One region of the Actinoplanes sp. NPDC051343 genome, then DNA from elsewhere that is predicted to be linked to it. Evidence: riboswitches for the same ligand, from Rfam matches in the RefSeq annotation. Region 1 holds a riboswitch; the other holds the start of a gene.
What was found. Region 1 has a riboswitch for ZMP and ZTP ahead of ACIA5C_RS38755 (phosphoribosylaminoimidazolecarboxamide formyltransferase). Riboswitches for the same ligand answer to the same signal wherever they lie in the genome.
Positions count from the first base shown of each region.

Region 2: it holds a riboswitch for ZMP and ZTP, as region 1 does, so the genes downstream of both, ACIA5C_RS46805 (glycine hydroxymethyltransferase) here and ACIA5C_RS38755 (phosphoribosylaminoimidazolecarboxamide formyltransferase) in region 1, are expected to answer to the same signal.

Region 1 is NZ_JBITEL010000015.1:79,327-86,515, forward strand. Features, by position in the region: gene ACIA5C_RS38735 (ABC transporter ATP-binding protein) at 1-898, opposite strand, end outside; gene ACIA5C_RS38740 (CDP-glycerol glycerophosphotransferase family protein) at 1,043-3,298, opposite strand; gene ACIA5C_RS38745 (DUF5941 domain-containing protein) at 3,295-5,172, opposite strand; gene ACIA5C_RS38750 (PspC domain-containing protein) at 5,414-5,593, shown strand; ZMP/ZTP riboswitch at 5,599-5,684, shown strand; gene ACIA5C_RS38755 (phosphoribosylaminoimidazolecarboxamide formyltransferase) at 5,700-6,752, shown strand.
Region 2 is NZ_JBITEL010000027.1:20,381-27,569, reverse strand. Features, by position in the region: gene ACIA5C_RS46825 (aldo/keto reductase) at 44-1,105, shown strand; gene ACIA5C_RS46820 (beta-1,3-glucanase family protein) at 1,147-2,532, opposite strand; gene ACIA5C_RS46815 (helix-turn-helix transcriptional regulator) at 2,680-3,498, opposite strand; gene ACIA5C_RS46810 (cation:proton antiporter) at 3,551-5,095, opposite strand; ZMP/ZTP riboswitch at 5,218-5,308, shown strand; gene ACIA5C_RS46805 (glycine hydroxymethyltransferase) at 5,327-6,748, shown strand; gene ACIA5C_RS46800 (alpha/beta hydrolase family protein) at 6,791-7,189, opposite strand, start outside.

The DNA of each region.
Region 1 (7,189 bases):
AATCGGGGGCGACCGGGGTGAGCGCCTCGGCCCGCATGCCGACCACGATCCGTTCGCCGTGGAAGTGCGCCACCGTTCGCGCCCGGAGGTCACTCCAGGGCAGGTAGAGCGCCTGCTCGCCGAAGTTGAGCGCGACGTAGCGGTCGAGATGCACGTAGACCTGGGCCTCGAGCAGGTTCATCCGGGGCGCGCCGAGGAAGGCGGCGACGTAGAGGGTGGCCGGACGGCCGTACACCTCGGTCGGCGTGCCCACGTCCTGCAGCACGCCCTTACGCATGATCGCCACGCGGTCGGCCATGGTCAGCGCCTCGGCCTGGTCGTGGGTCACGTACATGGTGGTGACGCCCAGCTCGGTGGTCAGGCTGGTGATCTCGGCCCGCAGTTCGGCCCGCAGGCCGCTGTCGAGGTTGGAGAGCGGCTCGTCCATCAGGAAGAGGCCGGGGCGGCGGACGATCGCCCGGCCCATCGCCACCCGCTGGCGCTGGCCGCCGGAGAGCTGGCTGGGCTTACGGGCGAGCACGTCGCCGATGCCGAGCGCGCTGGCGATGTCGCCGACCCGCTCGAGCCGAGGGCTGTGCTCGACGCCCGAGAGTTTCAGCGGAAAGCCGATGTTGTCGCCCACCGTCATATGTGGATAAAGGGCGAAGTCCTGAAAAACCATCGCGATACTGCGGTCGCGCGGGGGAACCTCCAAAACCGGTTCTCCGTTGAGAAGAATGTCCCCTTCGGACGGATCCTCCAGGCCGGCGATCATCCGCAGAATTGTCGATTTCCCGCATCCGGAGGGACCCAGGAGCACCATGAACTCGCCGTCATTCACATCGAGGCTGACGTTGTTGACGGCGACCGTGCCGTCCGGCCAGATCTTGGTGACGTCCTTGAGCGAGACGGTGGACACCGTCGACCTCCTGCAGGGGATTGCGTGTGTGAGCCCGGTCCCATTACGGACCGCGACCCGACGCCTACCTTGACGAGGAGTATCGATATGCCGCCATCGGGTGAACGTGCCATTTGCGCAGAGTGATCAAGCGCTCACAGTAGCTCAGGCCGTTAACCCGGACTTAAAGAAGATCTTGCGCACCACCCGCTCGGCCGCACCCCCGTCGTCGAGGTAGCAGAACTTCTTGCGAAATGCCGCTCGCGCGCTGGTGGCTTGCGGTCCGGCGTACGTGCCCAGATCGAAAATTTCCCGCAACGACCGGAAATCGACGGCCACCGAACCCGGCGGTTCGGCGAGGAGATCGAAGTACGTGCCTCTCAGTTCCTGATAGACCTGCCAATCCGGAACGAAAACCACAATCGGCTTATCGAGTACCGCAAAATCGAACATCGCCGATGAATAGTCGGTCACCATGACGTCGGCCGCAAGGTACAGATCCTCGATCACCGGATAGGCCGAGACATCGACGATGCCGGCGCTGCTCGGCGGAACGGAGTCGGCTGCCTTGGACCCGGCCGCCGCGGTGCCGGCCGCCGCAGAGCCGGCCGCCACAGAGCCGGCCGCCACAGAGCCGGCCGAAGGTGGCGGAACGTTGAAATAGTGTGCCCGCACCAGCAGCACCGTGTCCGGCCCGAGCATCTCGGCCAGTTGCTCGACGTCGAGGACCGGCTGCCCGGCCGGAAGCCACTCGCGGTGGGTCGGGGCGTAGAGGACCACCCGCCGGCCGGGCCCTAGACCAAGCCTCTCGCGTACGCCCCGGACCTCGGCGGCCGTGGCCGTCGCCAACCGATCGTTGCGGGGATAACCGACCTCGAGCGTCTCGTAGCGGCACGGATAGGCCCGCTCCCAGGCAATCGTGGTGTGTGCATTAGCGGACACGCTGTAGTCCCAGCGGTCGGCCCGCCGCATCTGGGCCGCGAAGTCGGTGTCGCGGATGCTCGCCGGATGGTCGAGCTGGTCCATCCCCATCATCTTCAGCGGCGTGCCGTGATGGGTCATCACGTGGGTGGTGCCGCGCCGCTTGATCAGATGGTTGGGCCAGTTGACATTGTTGATCAGGTAGCGGGCCCGGGCGATCGCCCGGTAATAGGCGAAGCTGCCGGAGACCACGTATCCGGTGCCCGGTGGCACGCTCGCGGCGCGGCCCCGGCCGACCACCCAGAGCGCCCGCACCTGCGGTGCGAGCTCGGCCGCCTTCGCCGCGACGGCGGCCGGATTGCAGGTCACCCCGCGGTACCAGTACGCCGCGTAGAGCGCGAGTGACTGGTCGATCGGCAGCAACCGGCGCATCGCATGGTAGGCAAGCTGGTAGACGCCCTGGCGGGCCTGCATGATCGGCCGCTTCGCCCGGCGCTTCCATCGGCGCAGGCCACGCCGGGCCTGGCGGGCGCGGCGCAACGTCACGTCGGTCACCCGGAACGCCGGGTAGGAACCGCGGCCGACCAGGTCGAAACGCAGCCGCTCGAGCCGGGAGGACGGCTCCGGGAAGCCCGTCGGCGGCCGGAAACGCTGATAGTTTTCGGCCATCCGGGCGAAGAATCGGCGGCGGGAGGCGGCCGGCACCCGGGTCTCGTGGCGCAGCACCTGCAGGTAGTGCCAGATCATCCGGCGGAACAGCCGGCCCTTCAGGTCGTTACCCGGGTCGCCGGCCAGTTCGAGCGCCCGCTCCCAGTGGTCGAAGACCTCGAAATGCCGGTCGCCCACCGTACGCGTGATCGCCCCGGTGCGCCGCTGCCGATAGTGCACGCACGTGCGGGGCAGGGTCGTGATCCGGTCGGCGGCGACCAGCAGCGGATAGGTGAACGAGACGTCCTCGTACCAGCCGGTCTCGAACTCCAGCCCGAGCCGCGTCAGCAGGTCACGGCGCACCACCTTGTTCCACGCCACGTGCAGCACGTCGAGCACGGCCGGCCACTGCTCGGCGGTGAACGTCTCCGGCGCCTTGGACAGCAGCTTCTTGGCCGTGCCGGCGTCGACCTTGCCGTTCCAGTGCACCCGGTCCCAACCCGCGATCAGCAGGTCGGCGCCGGTCTCCTGCAGGCGCCGGACGACCGCGGCGAGCGCACCCATGGCAAGCCAGTCGTCGCTGTCGAGGAACCAGACGTACTCGCCTTTAGCGTGCTCGAGGCCCAGGTTGCGGGCCCGGCCGAGCCCGAGGTTCTCCGGCGCTGTGATCACGCGGACGCGGGGGTCGCGGGCCGCGTATTCGGCCAGGATCTCGCCGCTGCGGTCGGGCGAGCAGTCGTCGACGGCAACGATCTCGAAGTCCGGATAGGACTGTTCGAGCAGCGAGTCGAGGCATTGGCGCAGGTAACCCTGAACCTTGTAGACCGGCAGAACGATGCTGAGCAGTTTCACGCCCGGACTCCCGCCGCTTCGCCGACGGCGCGGCGGTTCGCGTCCAGGCCCCGATCTCGGCGCATCTTGTCGAGGAAGGAGACGGCCACCGCGGCGCAGAGCAGCGCTTCACCGAGCGTGGCCCAACTGGTCAGGCCGGCCACCGCGAGCACCACCACGCGCCCGTCCCAGCCCAGCCCAGCCGAGCCACCGGTTCCCGCCGGGGCGCCCTTCTCCATCCGCGCGGTCAAGTCATAGTGCCGGAGCGCAAGCAGGAACAGGAGCAGGAACACCACCGGCGGCGGCGTTTTTCCGATCACGCCGACCGCAACGACCAGCAGGTATTCGCCGGCCCTCAACGCCGCCGGCACCAGCCAGTCGAGTGGGCCGCCGTGCCGCGCCCGAGCGGCCGCACCGGCGGCGAGCATCAACAGGGCCGCAACCGCGAGCAGCGGCCGCGCCGGCCCCCCGGCGAAGGCCACGACGACCAGACCCAGTGCGCCGACCACACCGAGCGCCGCACCCGCCAGCGGGGCCGGCAGTCCGGCCCGCGACAGCACCCGGCGCGTCAGCAGGCCGTCGTCGCGGTGCCGCATCGTGTCGACGGTGTCGAGAACACCGACCTTCATCGAGAGCGAGCGCAGAGAGCGCAACGCCAGGGTGTACGCGAAGGCCAGCGCACCCCAACCCACGACCGCGGTCAGCGCGACCCGCCCGTCGGTGAAGATCGCCAGCAGCGCGATCAGGGCCCAGCGCTCGCCGATCGGGAAGACCACGATTCGCTTCAGCCAGTACGCCGCCGAGCCGGTGTCGCCCTGCACCCGGTTGGAGGCGGCGCTCAGTTTCGCGCCCACCCCACCCATGGCCTGCGGGCGGGGCCGGGACGCCGCCTCGTCGTGCAGGGCGCCGTACCACGTATCGGTCATGTGCCGGACGGTCTGCATGAGGATCGCGGTGATCGCGAGCGGCCACGCGTAGTGCAGCCCGATGCGGTCGGCGCCGGCCGCGAGACCGGCATAGGCCGCGTACTCCTTCGCGCGGTCGGCCATCGTGTCGAGCCAGCCGCCGAACGTGCTGAACGTGCGGGTGTAGCGGGCCAGCTGACCGTCCACACAGTCCAGCACGAAGCCCAGGTAGAGCAGGATGCCGCCGAGGATCATCGCCGGGCGCGAGGCCTGCCAGAAACAGAGCGCGGCGGCGACCGCGAACAGCACCGACCACCCGGTCACCGCGGTCGGGGTCAGACCCAACCGGGCGGCGATCTTGGTCACCCGGGGCGACCAGGAGCTCACCGCGTACGTCGTGAAGAAGTCGTCCTTCTCCTTCACCGCGAGCCGCAGGCGCGCCCGGTCCTCGTCGATCCCCGCGACCGCGGCCTGCGCCTTTCTCAACGATTCGGTGGTGCGCACCTGCTCGGCGTGCAGCAGACGGACCGGAGTGGCGATCGGCACCAGGCCGTTGGCCAGCAGAGCCGGCAGCAGATCGTCGGCCGACCGCATCTGCCCGGCCGACCTGGCCAGCACCGGCAGATCGGCCGGGGCGATCATGATGGCTCCGGCGAACCGGGCCGTGCCCGTCCCGTCGGCCGCCGGCACCACCCGGCCCCGGTCGTCGCGCAGGTCACCGGACGGGTCGGGGACGACCAGCGCCGTCGTGCGCCCGGCCGGCTCGGTAGCGAGTGTCCACAACAGACTCGGGTGGGCGACCAGGTTGTCGGCGCACAACAGCACCGGTTCGTCTCGTGCCAGCGTCGCCATCTCGCTCCCCACGGTCACCCGGTCGACCTCGGACGCGCCGGCCGCGCGCAGAGCGGCGGTCAGATCGTCGGCCAGCCGGACGGCGTCGGCGGGATCGAGGGAGTTGCCTGGACCGGCGTAAAGGACGGCCAGCGTCACCCCAGCATCACCGCTTGCCTCCTCGGCCCGCCCGACATGTCTGATGAAAATCGGCGCGGGAAATCTAAGGGTTGGGAGCTGAAAGAGAGCTTAACAGCGGGTGCTCAGGGGGTACGGGTCACCCGTACGGGGATCCGGTCGCCGATCTCCACCTCCAGATCGAGGGAAGGGCGGCCGGACGCCCATACCGTCGAATCAGGTCGCGGCGCCCGCCGCGGCCGAGCCTGAAGGAGTGGTGACCGTGACCCGCCTCGCCCGACCCCGCAACGACCGCTGGATCGCCGGGGTCTGCTCCGGCCTGGCCCGCCGCTTCGGAGTGTCCTCCGGCGTGATGCGCCTCATCTTCGTTGTCTCGTGCCTGCTCCCCGGGCCCCAGTTCATCATCTATCTGATCCTCTGGGCGTTGATGCCCAACGAGTAGAGTCGGTGCCGGGCCGCGACTGGCGAGGGTGGAGCACCACCGGGGAGCGGCCCGGCCGATTTGTCGGGTGCCGACCGCCTGGGTGCCTCCGTAACTTGGAGGCACAGTGCTGGAAAACGTCGGGGTGCTCCGCTACGGCATCAACCCTCACCAGACCCCCGCGACCTGGGCACCCGTCGAGCCGGGAGCGGCGCCCCTGCGGGTGGTCAGCGGGCTTCCCTCGTACGTCAATCTGCTCGACGCCCTCGGGAGCTGGCAGCTGGTCCGCGAGGCCGCCCTGGCCCTCGGTCTTCCTTCGGCGGCGTCCTTCAAGCACGTCTCCCCGGCCGGCGCGGCCGTGGCCGGCCGGATCGACCCGGCGATGGCCGCCGCCTACCGCCTCGACCCCGGCCACGTCGGCTCCCTGACCAGCGCCTATGTGCGCGCCCGGGACGCCGATCCGAAGAGCTCCTACGGCGATTTCGTGGCCGTCTCGCACCCGGTCGACCTCGAACTGGCCGCCTTCCTGCGCGAAGTCGTGTCGGACGGCATCATCGCCCCCGGCTTCGAACCGGGCGTCGTGGCCGCGCTCGCCGCCAAGAAGAACGGCCGTTTCCTGATCCTCGAGGCCGACCCCTCGTTCACACCGCCGCCCATCGAGGTCCGCGAGGTGTACGGCCTCCGCATCACGCAGCCGGTCGACCTCCCCCTTCCACCGCTGTCCGGGGACCTGCTCCTCGGCGCGGTGATCGCCCGCTACACCCAGTCCAACTCGGTGGTCTACGTAACCGACGGGATGGCCCTCGGCGTAGCGGCCGGACAACAGTCCCGCATCGACTGCACGGCGCTGGCCGGATCAAAGGTAGACACCTGGTGGCTGCGGCGACATCCGTCAGTGCCTGCTTCGCCGGCCACCCGCATCCACGATCGGGTAAACGCGCAGCTCACCGCCGCCCAGGCGGTCCCCGATCCGTCCGCCTGGCTGGCCCGGCTCAACGGCATAGCCTTCGTCTCGGACGGCGCACTACCGTTCACCGACAACATCGCCGAAGCTCACCGCCACGGCGTCTCCGCCATCGCCGAGCCCGGCGGGTCGGCCCGCTCCCCCGAAATCGCCGCCGAATGCCGCCGCCGGGGCATCTCGTTGATCCAGACCGGGCAGCGACTCTTCCGGCATTGACAACGCTCCGTTTGGCCGTCCATGCCGCGGTAATCGCCGTCGGCTGAGGGCGTCACCTCACCGGCCACCGAAGCATTGCCGCTCAAGGTGCGGCGTTGGTTGCGCTCAGTTGTTGGAGCGGGGCAGGCGGCCGCCTTCGGGTTGCGCGGAGTTACTCGCCGCGAAGGCGTCGCCGACATCGACAGCCGAGCCCGGCGTCAGATCGCCGCCGTCTTCCCTTCACCTAGCCGGCTGAGGTCCGCCCGAACTCTCGGCAGCAGTCTCGGCCCTGGTCACGGCCGGCCCCGTTCCAACGGCGTCAGTCCCGATTCAGCCTCGCCCGCTCCACGGCCTCAGGGAAAACCGGCGTCAGCGCGCCTCCCCCCACCCTCAAGCCCAGCCGAAATCCGCTTCAAAGTCTCCAGGGGATTCGGCGACGGCCGGGGGGCTCACGGGTC
Region 2 (7,189 bases), on a different contig from region 1:
CGAAACCAAGCGGGCCGCCCGGACCCGTCATACCGTCGGGGTCATGGAATATCGCAGCCTCGGTCGTACCGGAATGCAGGTGAGTCCGCTCTGCCTCGGCGCCATGATGTTCGGCGCCTGGGGCGAGCCCGACCACGACAAGTCCATCCAGATCATCCATCGCGCCCTCGACGCCGGGATCAACTTCATCGACACCGCCGACGTCTATTCGCAGGGCGAGTCGGAGACGATCGTCGGCAAGGCGCTGAAGGGGCGGCGGGACGACGTCATCCTGGCCACCAAGGTGCACGGGCAGATGGGCGTACCGGTCGAGGCGCCGGCCGGCACCCCGGGCGACCCCAACCGCCAGGGCAACTCCCGCCGCTGGATCATCCGGGAGGTCGAGGACAGCCTGCGCCGGCTCGGCACCGACTGGATCGACCTCTACCAGATCCACCGGCCCGACACCGACGCCGACCACGAGGAGACGCTGGGCGCGCTTACCGACCTCCAGCGGCAGGGCAAGATCCGGGCGTTCGGCTCGTCGACCTACCCGGCCGAGGAGATCGTCGAGGCGCAGTGGACGGCCGAGCGGCGCGGGCTGAGCCGGTTCATGACCGAGCAGCCGCCGTACTCGATCCTGGTCCGCGGCATCGAGGCCGACGTGCTGCCGACCGCCGAGCGCTACGGCATGGGTGTGCTCCCGTGGAGTCCGCTGGCCGGCGGCTGGCTTAGCGGGCGCTATCGGGTCGGCGCCGACCTGCCGAAGTCGAAGCGCAGCGAACGGCTGCCGGCCCGCTACGACCTGTCGCAGCCCGGCAACCAGCGCAAGCTCGAGGCGGCCGACGCGCTCGGCAAGCTGGCCGACGAGGCCGGGATGCCGCTGATCCACCTGGCGCTGGCCTTCGTGCTGCAGCACCCGGCGGTCACCTCGCCGATCATCGGCCCGCGGACGATGGCCCACCTGGAGTCACAGATCGGCGCCGCCGACGTAAAGCTGACCACCGACGTCCTCGACCGCATCGACGAGATCGTCCCGCCGGGCGTCAACGTGAACCCGGGCGACCGCGGCTACGTGCCGCCGGCTCTGTCGGAGAAGTTCCGGCGGCGTCGTCGCACCGCATAGCAAGACGGCCCGGGCGAAAGCCCGGGCCGTCCGAGAAGAGCTCACCAGCCGACGGCAACCTGCAGGAATTGCGGGTTCGCGTGGGTGATGAACGAGCTCTGGCCGGCGACGTCGTCGTACGGGAAGCCGTAGGCCAGCCCGCCGAGGGCGTTGTCGTGCCAGAACTTGGCGTAGTAGTTGGCCGGTGCGGCCCGGTAGTAGTTGCTCACCGTCTGCTGCTGGGAGGCGGGCAGGTCGGCGGTGTGCCGGTTGAGCGCCGCGCACTGGGCCGCGTTGGCGGCTTCTGGCCCGCTGCACCCGAAGATCTGCTGGGTGGTGGCGCTGATGCCGTTGGCGGCCGCGTACGAGGACATGTAGTTCTGGTTGGGGCCGCCCGGCAGGAAGTTGGAGTCGCTGCCCGGCGACAGGATGCGGTACGGCGCGGTCGCGGTGGCCTCGTGCTGGAACTCGGCCGGCACCGCGGCGGCGAAGCGGGAGAACGTGGCCGTACGGTCCTCGGTGAAGGTGTTGTAGTTCTCGCCGACCTGCTGGTCGGTGCCGTCCTTCGAGTGCAGCCGCATGGCGATCTTCAGGCCGAACGCGTCGACCCGGGTGGTGTTGCCGTTGAAGACGCCGGCGCCGACCGTGAACTCGATGAAGTCGAAGTACTGGCTGTTCGGCGAGCCGAGGTAGAAGTACATCCGGCCGGCCGAGTTGGCGGGCATGTCGAGGAACTGCTGCTCGGCAATCGAGTGGGTCTGGCCGTTGAAGCTCCAGTAGACCTGGCTGTCGGGGTATTTGCCGTTGGTCCGGTTGAGGACCTGCACCTCGACGACGTTCTTGGCCGCCGGGATGCTGCCGGTGTCACCCCAGAAGGAGGCCGGCATGGTGTTGCCGGAGCCGCCGGTGGGCGGGGTGGTCGGCGGCGTCGTGGTGCCGCCGCTGACCGAGCCGAAGACCTGGAATTCGAAGAGCGAGTAGCCGTACGGGAGGGCCCGCACCGTGCCGTTCATCCGCACGTAGCGGCCGGTGCCGTTGACCGTCAGGTTCTGCACGCCGCCCGGGCCGGTCGTGGTGCTGTAGATCGTGGTCCAGGTGCTGCCGTTGGCCGAGGTCTGGATCTGGAAGGACTTCGCGTACGCCGCTTCCCAGTTCAGGGTGACCGAGGTGATCGTGGCGGTGGAGCCGAGGTCGACCTGGAGCCACTGCGGGTCGCTGAACGCACTCGACCACCGGGTGCCGGTGTTGCCGTCGACCGCGGCACTGGCCGGGAACGAAGCGTTCTCGGAGCTCGACGCGGTCGCGGGCTTGCCTTGGGAGATGAGGGTTGAGGCGGCGTGGGCCTGCACCGAGGTGAGAGCCGCATAGGCGGCGACGAGGACGACGATGACGGCGCCGAGCACTGCGGTGAGCAGCCGGGGGCGACGCCTGGGGATGGCGTGTTCCATGGACTCTCCAGGGGAATGGCGGTGGTGCGCCCGAGTCGTCCGCCGGTCGGGGAACCGGCGTAGGGATCAACGGCAGAGAGCGCTCTCTTGGCGAGTCTCATCGATGCCGGTCGTCCTAGGCAAGTAAAACCGGTTCCGGAACCGGTCTTAAGCAACCGCGGCGAGGAGCTGAAGCTTCTCATAACTAGGCGATCCGGGCGCCGCGGTGAAGACCACCAGGGTCTGCTCCTGCTCGGGGTCGAACAGGTTCTGGCACCACAACTCGAGCACGCCCAGATCGGGCACCACGATGCGCTTGCGGTCGACGTGTGAAAGCCCGACCTCGTGATCGGCCCACACCTCGGCGAACTCCGGGCTGATCGCGAGCAGCGCCCGTACGATCTCGCCGGCCCGGCCGCCGGGGTCGGTGGCGTACCGCATGCGCAGCTGGGCGGTGAAGACCCGGGTGTGCAGCGGGTGGTCCTCGGCCACGTACCGGTCGCGGCTGGACGGGTCGGCGAACCAGCGATAGACCGTGCTGCGGTTCAGGCCGGTGAAGCGGGACTCGTCACCGAGCAGAGCCACCGCCGGCGGCGTCTGCAGGATCGTCTCGCCGTAGCGGTTGACGACCATCGCCGGGGTGTCCTGCAGTCGGTCGACGACGCGCAGCATGCCGGGGCTCAGGTGGTCGTCGCGGATCAACCGCCGCGGGACGGCGTGGCCGCCGATCCGGAACAGATGATCGCGGTCGTCGAGGCTGAGGTGCAGGCCGCGGGCTATCGCGGCGAGCATCTGCTCGGACGGCTGCGGACCGCGTTGCTGCTCGATGCGGGTGTAGTAGTCGGTCGACATCCCGCTGAGCGCGGCCACCTCCTCGCGGCGGAGGCCGCCGGTGCGACGCCGGTGCCCGCGGGGGAGACCGACGTCCTCCGGCTGGAGCGCCTCGCGGCGGGTGCGGAGGAAATCCGCCAGTTGCGCCCGGTCCATCGTCACAGTCACACCACCCAGCGTGCCGGGCTTTCGAGGGCGGAGGAAGGGATCACGAATCCCCCGTATGCCGGGCGGCCTGGCGCAGGTCGATGTCCTCGATCAGCTCCCGGGCGATCGCCTCGGTCAGCCGCCGGTCACGCACCGCGACGCCGAGGGCGAGCCGCTGCTTCTCGAACCCGTCGTCGACGTCGGCGGCCGGCTCGGCCGCGGCGTCGGCGATGGTCCGGGCGGCGTCCTCCCGCATCGCCTCCTCCTCGGCCCGGTCCGCGGTCAGGTCGAACCGGAGCCGCCGGGCCAGCGCCTTCACCGTTGTGCCCTGGATCAGCAGGGTGCCCAGCGTGACGAAGAGCGCGATCGCCTGGATCTCCGGTCGGCCGGGGAAGGGCCGGTGATCGTCGGTGAACTCGGGGACGGCGGCCGCGGCGGCCAGGGTCAGGATGCCCCGCATGCCGGTCCAGCCGACCAGCACGATCTCCTTGTGGGTCGGAGGCGAGTAGTTCCGGGCGCGCTTGCCCGCGTTCGCCATCTGTTTCTCCCACTGCTCCCGCAGCTGCGGGTTGCGGGTCAGCCGCCAGCCGACCAGCCGCCACTGCAGCACGCGCCGGCCGAAGAGCACGTAGACCCCGGCCATCCGGATCAGGATGGCGGCGACCAGCAGCACCCCCGAGGCGACCAGCGTGCGGGTGAGGTGCTCCTCCCGGAAGACCTCCTCGAGCACGAACTTCAACTGCAGACCGATGTACGCGAACACGAACGTCTCCAGCAGGAAGTCGAGGACCGGCCAGAACGCGTCCTCCTGCAGGCGGGTGCGGTAGGCGCCCGGATATTGGTGCTTGGGGTCGAGGCTGAGGTTGACGCTGACCGAGAACGCGGCCGTGACGACGGCCAGGATGCCCGACACGTGCGCCTGCTCGGCGGCCAGGAACGCGGTGAACGGCAGCAGCAGCACCAGCGAGGTCTCGAGGGTCGCGTTGCCCAGCCGCGGGCGGATCCACAGCACGATCACCGCCATGACGGCACCGATCAGGATGCCGAGCAGCGCGTTCTTGAAGAACTCGAGGGTGCCCGCGGCCCAGCCGGTGTGGTTGCCGTTGACCGCGGCGACCGCGATCGCGAACAGCGTCAGCGCCGTCGCGTCGTTGACCAGGCTCTCGCCGGTGAGCGTCGACGTGATGCGTTTGGGCAGCCCCAGCTCATCACCGTGCGACACGATCGTGATGGTGTCCGGCGGGGCGAGCACCGCGCCGAGCACGAAGCAGGCCGCCGCCCCGATCGACGGCAGGATCCAGGTCGAGATCACCCCGAGCGCGCCCGTGGTGAGCAGCACCAGCGTGATGCCGAGCGTGGTGATCGAGCTCAGGTTGGCGCCGAACGCCGAGAACGAGGCCCCGCGGGTCGCCGAGTAGAGCAGTGGCGGGATCACGATGGCCAGGATCAGCTCCGGCTCCAGCTCGAGCCGGGGCATCTGCGGGATGAACGAGGCCCCGGCCGCGAGCACGACGATGACCAGCCCGGACTCGAGTCCGCGCCGCCGGGCGATGGCCGACACCGCGATGCCGGCACCGACGATGAGAAGAAGCTGAACGCCGTTCACCCGGGTCAGGCTAGTGATCGTCGGTTTCGGCAGCGGGAACACGCCCGGGCGTTCTCCGCCGAGAAGGCGGCCCCGGATGTCCGGACGGGTACTCCCGGTGAGCTCGGGCGCCGGTATGCTCGGCGGCGGGCCGTGACTGGCGCGTTGGGATGGGTCACCATCGGGGAGCGGCCCCGTCGACATGACGACCTGCCGTGCGCCTGGGCCTCAGCATCGTGCTAAGGAGGTCCCATGTCTGACTTGAGTCCCGAATCCACTGCTTTTCAGGCGGCCATCGAGGTCGTGCGCAGTGTCGAGCCCCGGATCGCCGACGCGATCGTCAAGGAGCTCCACGACCAGCGGGAATCGCTGAAACTGATTGCGAGTGAAAACTACGCGTCCCCGGCCGTTCTGCTCGCCATGGGCAACTGGCTGTCCGACAAATACGCCGAGGGCACCATCGGCCGCCGCTTCTATGCCGGCTGCCAGAACGTCGACACCGTCGAGGCGGTCGCGGTCGAGCACGCCAAGGCGCTGTTCAACGCCCCTTACGCCTATGTTCAGCCGCACTCCGGCATCGACGCCAACCTGGTCGCCTACTGGGCGATCCTGGCCGACCGGGTCGAGGTGCCGGCGCTCAAGAAGTTCGAGAAGCGGCAGGTCAACGACCTCAACGACGCCGAGTGGGCCGAGCTGCGGCAGGCGTTCGGTAACCAGCGCATGCTCGGCATGAGCCTCGACGCGGGCGGCCACCTCACCCACGGCTTCCGGCCCAACATCTCGGGCAAGATGTTCGACCAGCGCAGCTACGGGGTCGACGCGTCGACCGGCCAGATCGACTATGCGGCCCTGCGCGAGACGGCCAGGGAGTTCAAGCCGCTGATCATCGTGGGCGGCTACTCGGCGTACCCGCGCAAGGTCAACTTCGCGAAGATGCGCGAGATCGCCGACGAGGTCGGCGCGACGTTCATGGTCGACATGGCGCACTTCGCGGGCCTGGTCGCGGGCAAGGTCTTCACCGGCGACTTCAACCCGGTCGAGCACGCCCACATCGTCACCACGACCACCCACAAGAGCCTGCGCGGCCCGCGCGGCGGCGCGGTTCTGGCCCAGCCCGAGCTGGCCGACCAGGTCGACCGCGGCTGCCCGATGGTCCTCGGTGGCCCGCTCAGCCACGTGATGGCGGCCAAGGCGATCGCGTTCGCGGAGGCCCGCCGGCCGGAGTTCGCGGGCTACGCCCAGCAGATCGTCACCAACAGCCAGGCGCTCGCCGAGGGCCTGCTCTCCCGCGGCGTCGAGCTGGTCTCCGGCGGCACCGACAACCACCTCGTGCTGATCGACGTGCATCCGTTCGGTCTCACCGGCCGCCAGGCCGAGCAGGCCCTGCTCGACTCCGGCGTGGTCACCAACCGCAACGCGATCCCGCAGGACCCGAACGGCGCCTGGTACACCTCGGGCATCCGCATCGGCACCCCGGCCCTCACCTCGCGGGGCCTCGGCACCGCCGAGATGGACCAGATCGCCGAGCTCATCCACACCGTGCTCGCCGGCACCAGCCCGGCCGAGGGTTCCAAGGCGAAGTACTCCCTCGACCCGGCCCTCGCCGACCGCGTCAGCAAGCAGGCCACCGAACTGCTGGCGCCGTTCCCGCTCTACCCGAGCGTCACGCTCTGACGGTGAGATGCCCGGCCGCCGAAGCGGCCGGGCATCCGGCTCTCAACCGGCCAGGAGGGCGAACCACCGGGTTACTTCCGGTACGCCGAGGACTTCGGAGCCCTCGTGTACGAACCCGTTGTAGTCCCGGTCGACGCCGAGGTTCACGGTCGGCGCGTCGAGCGCGGCCTGGCAGTGCTCGGTGTTGGCGTTGACAGCCTCCTCGTCGCCCGGGCTGTAGTAGAGCCGCACCGGCATCCGCGGCGTCCAGTCGGTGCAGACGCTGTCGAGCACGGCCAGCGCGTCGGCGAACCGGCCGGTCGGGTGCAGCAGCATCTGCTTGCCCCGGACGGTCAGCAGGTCGTCGATCGAGGCGGGCAGCGCGCCGAGCACCTCCTGGCCGGTGTGTGTGCCGTCGAACAGTCCGGCCAGCGGCACGTAGTCGGGCTGGAACACGTCGGC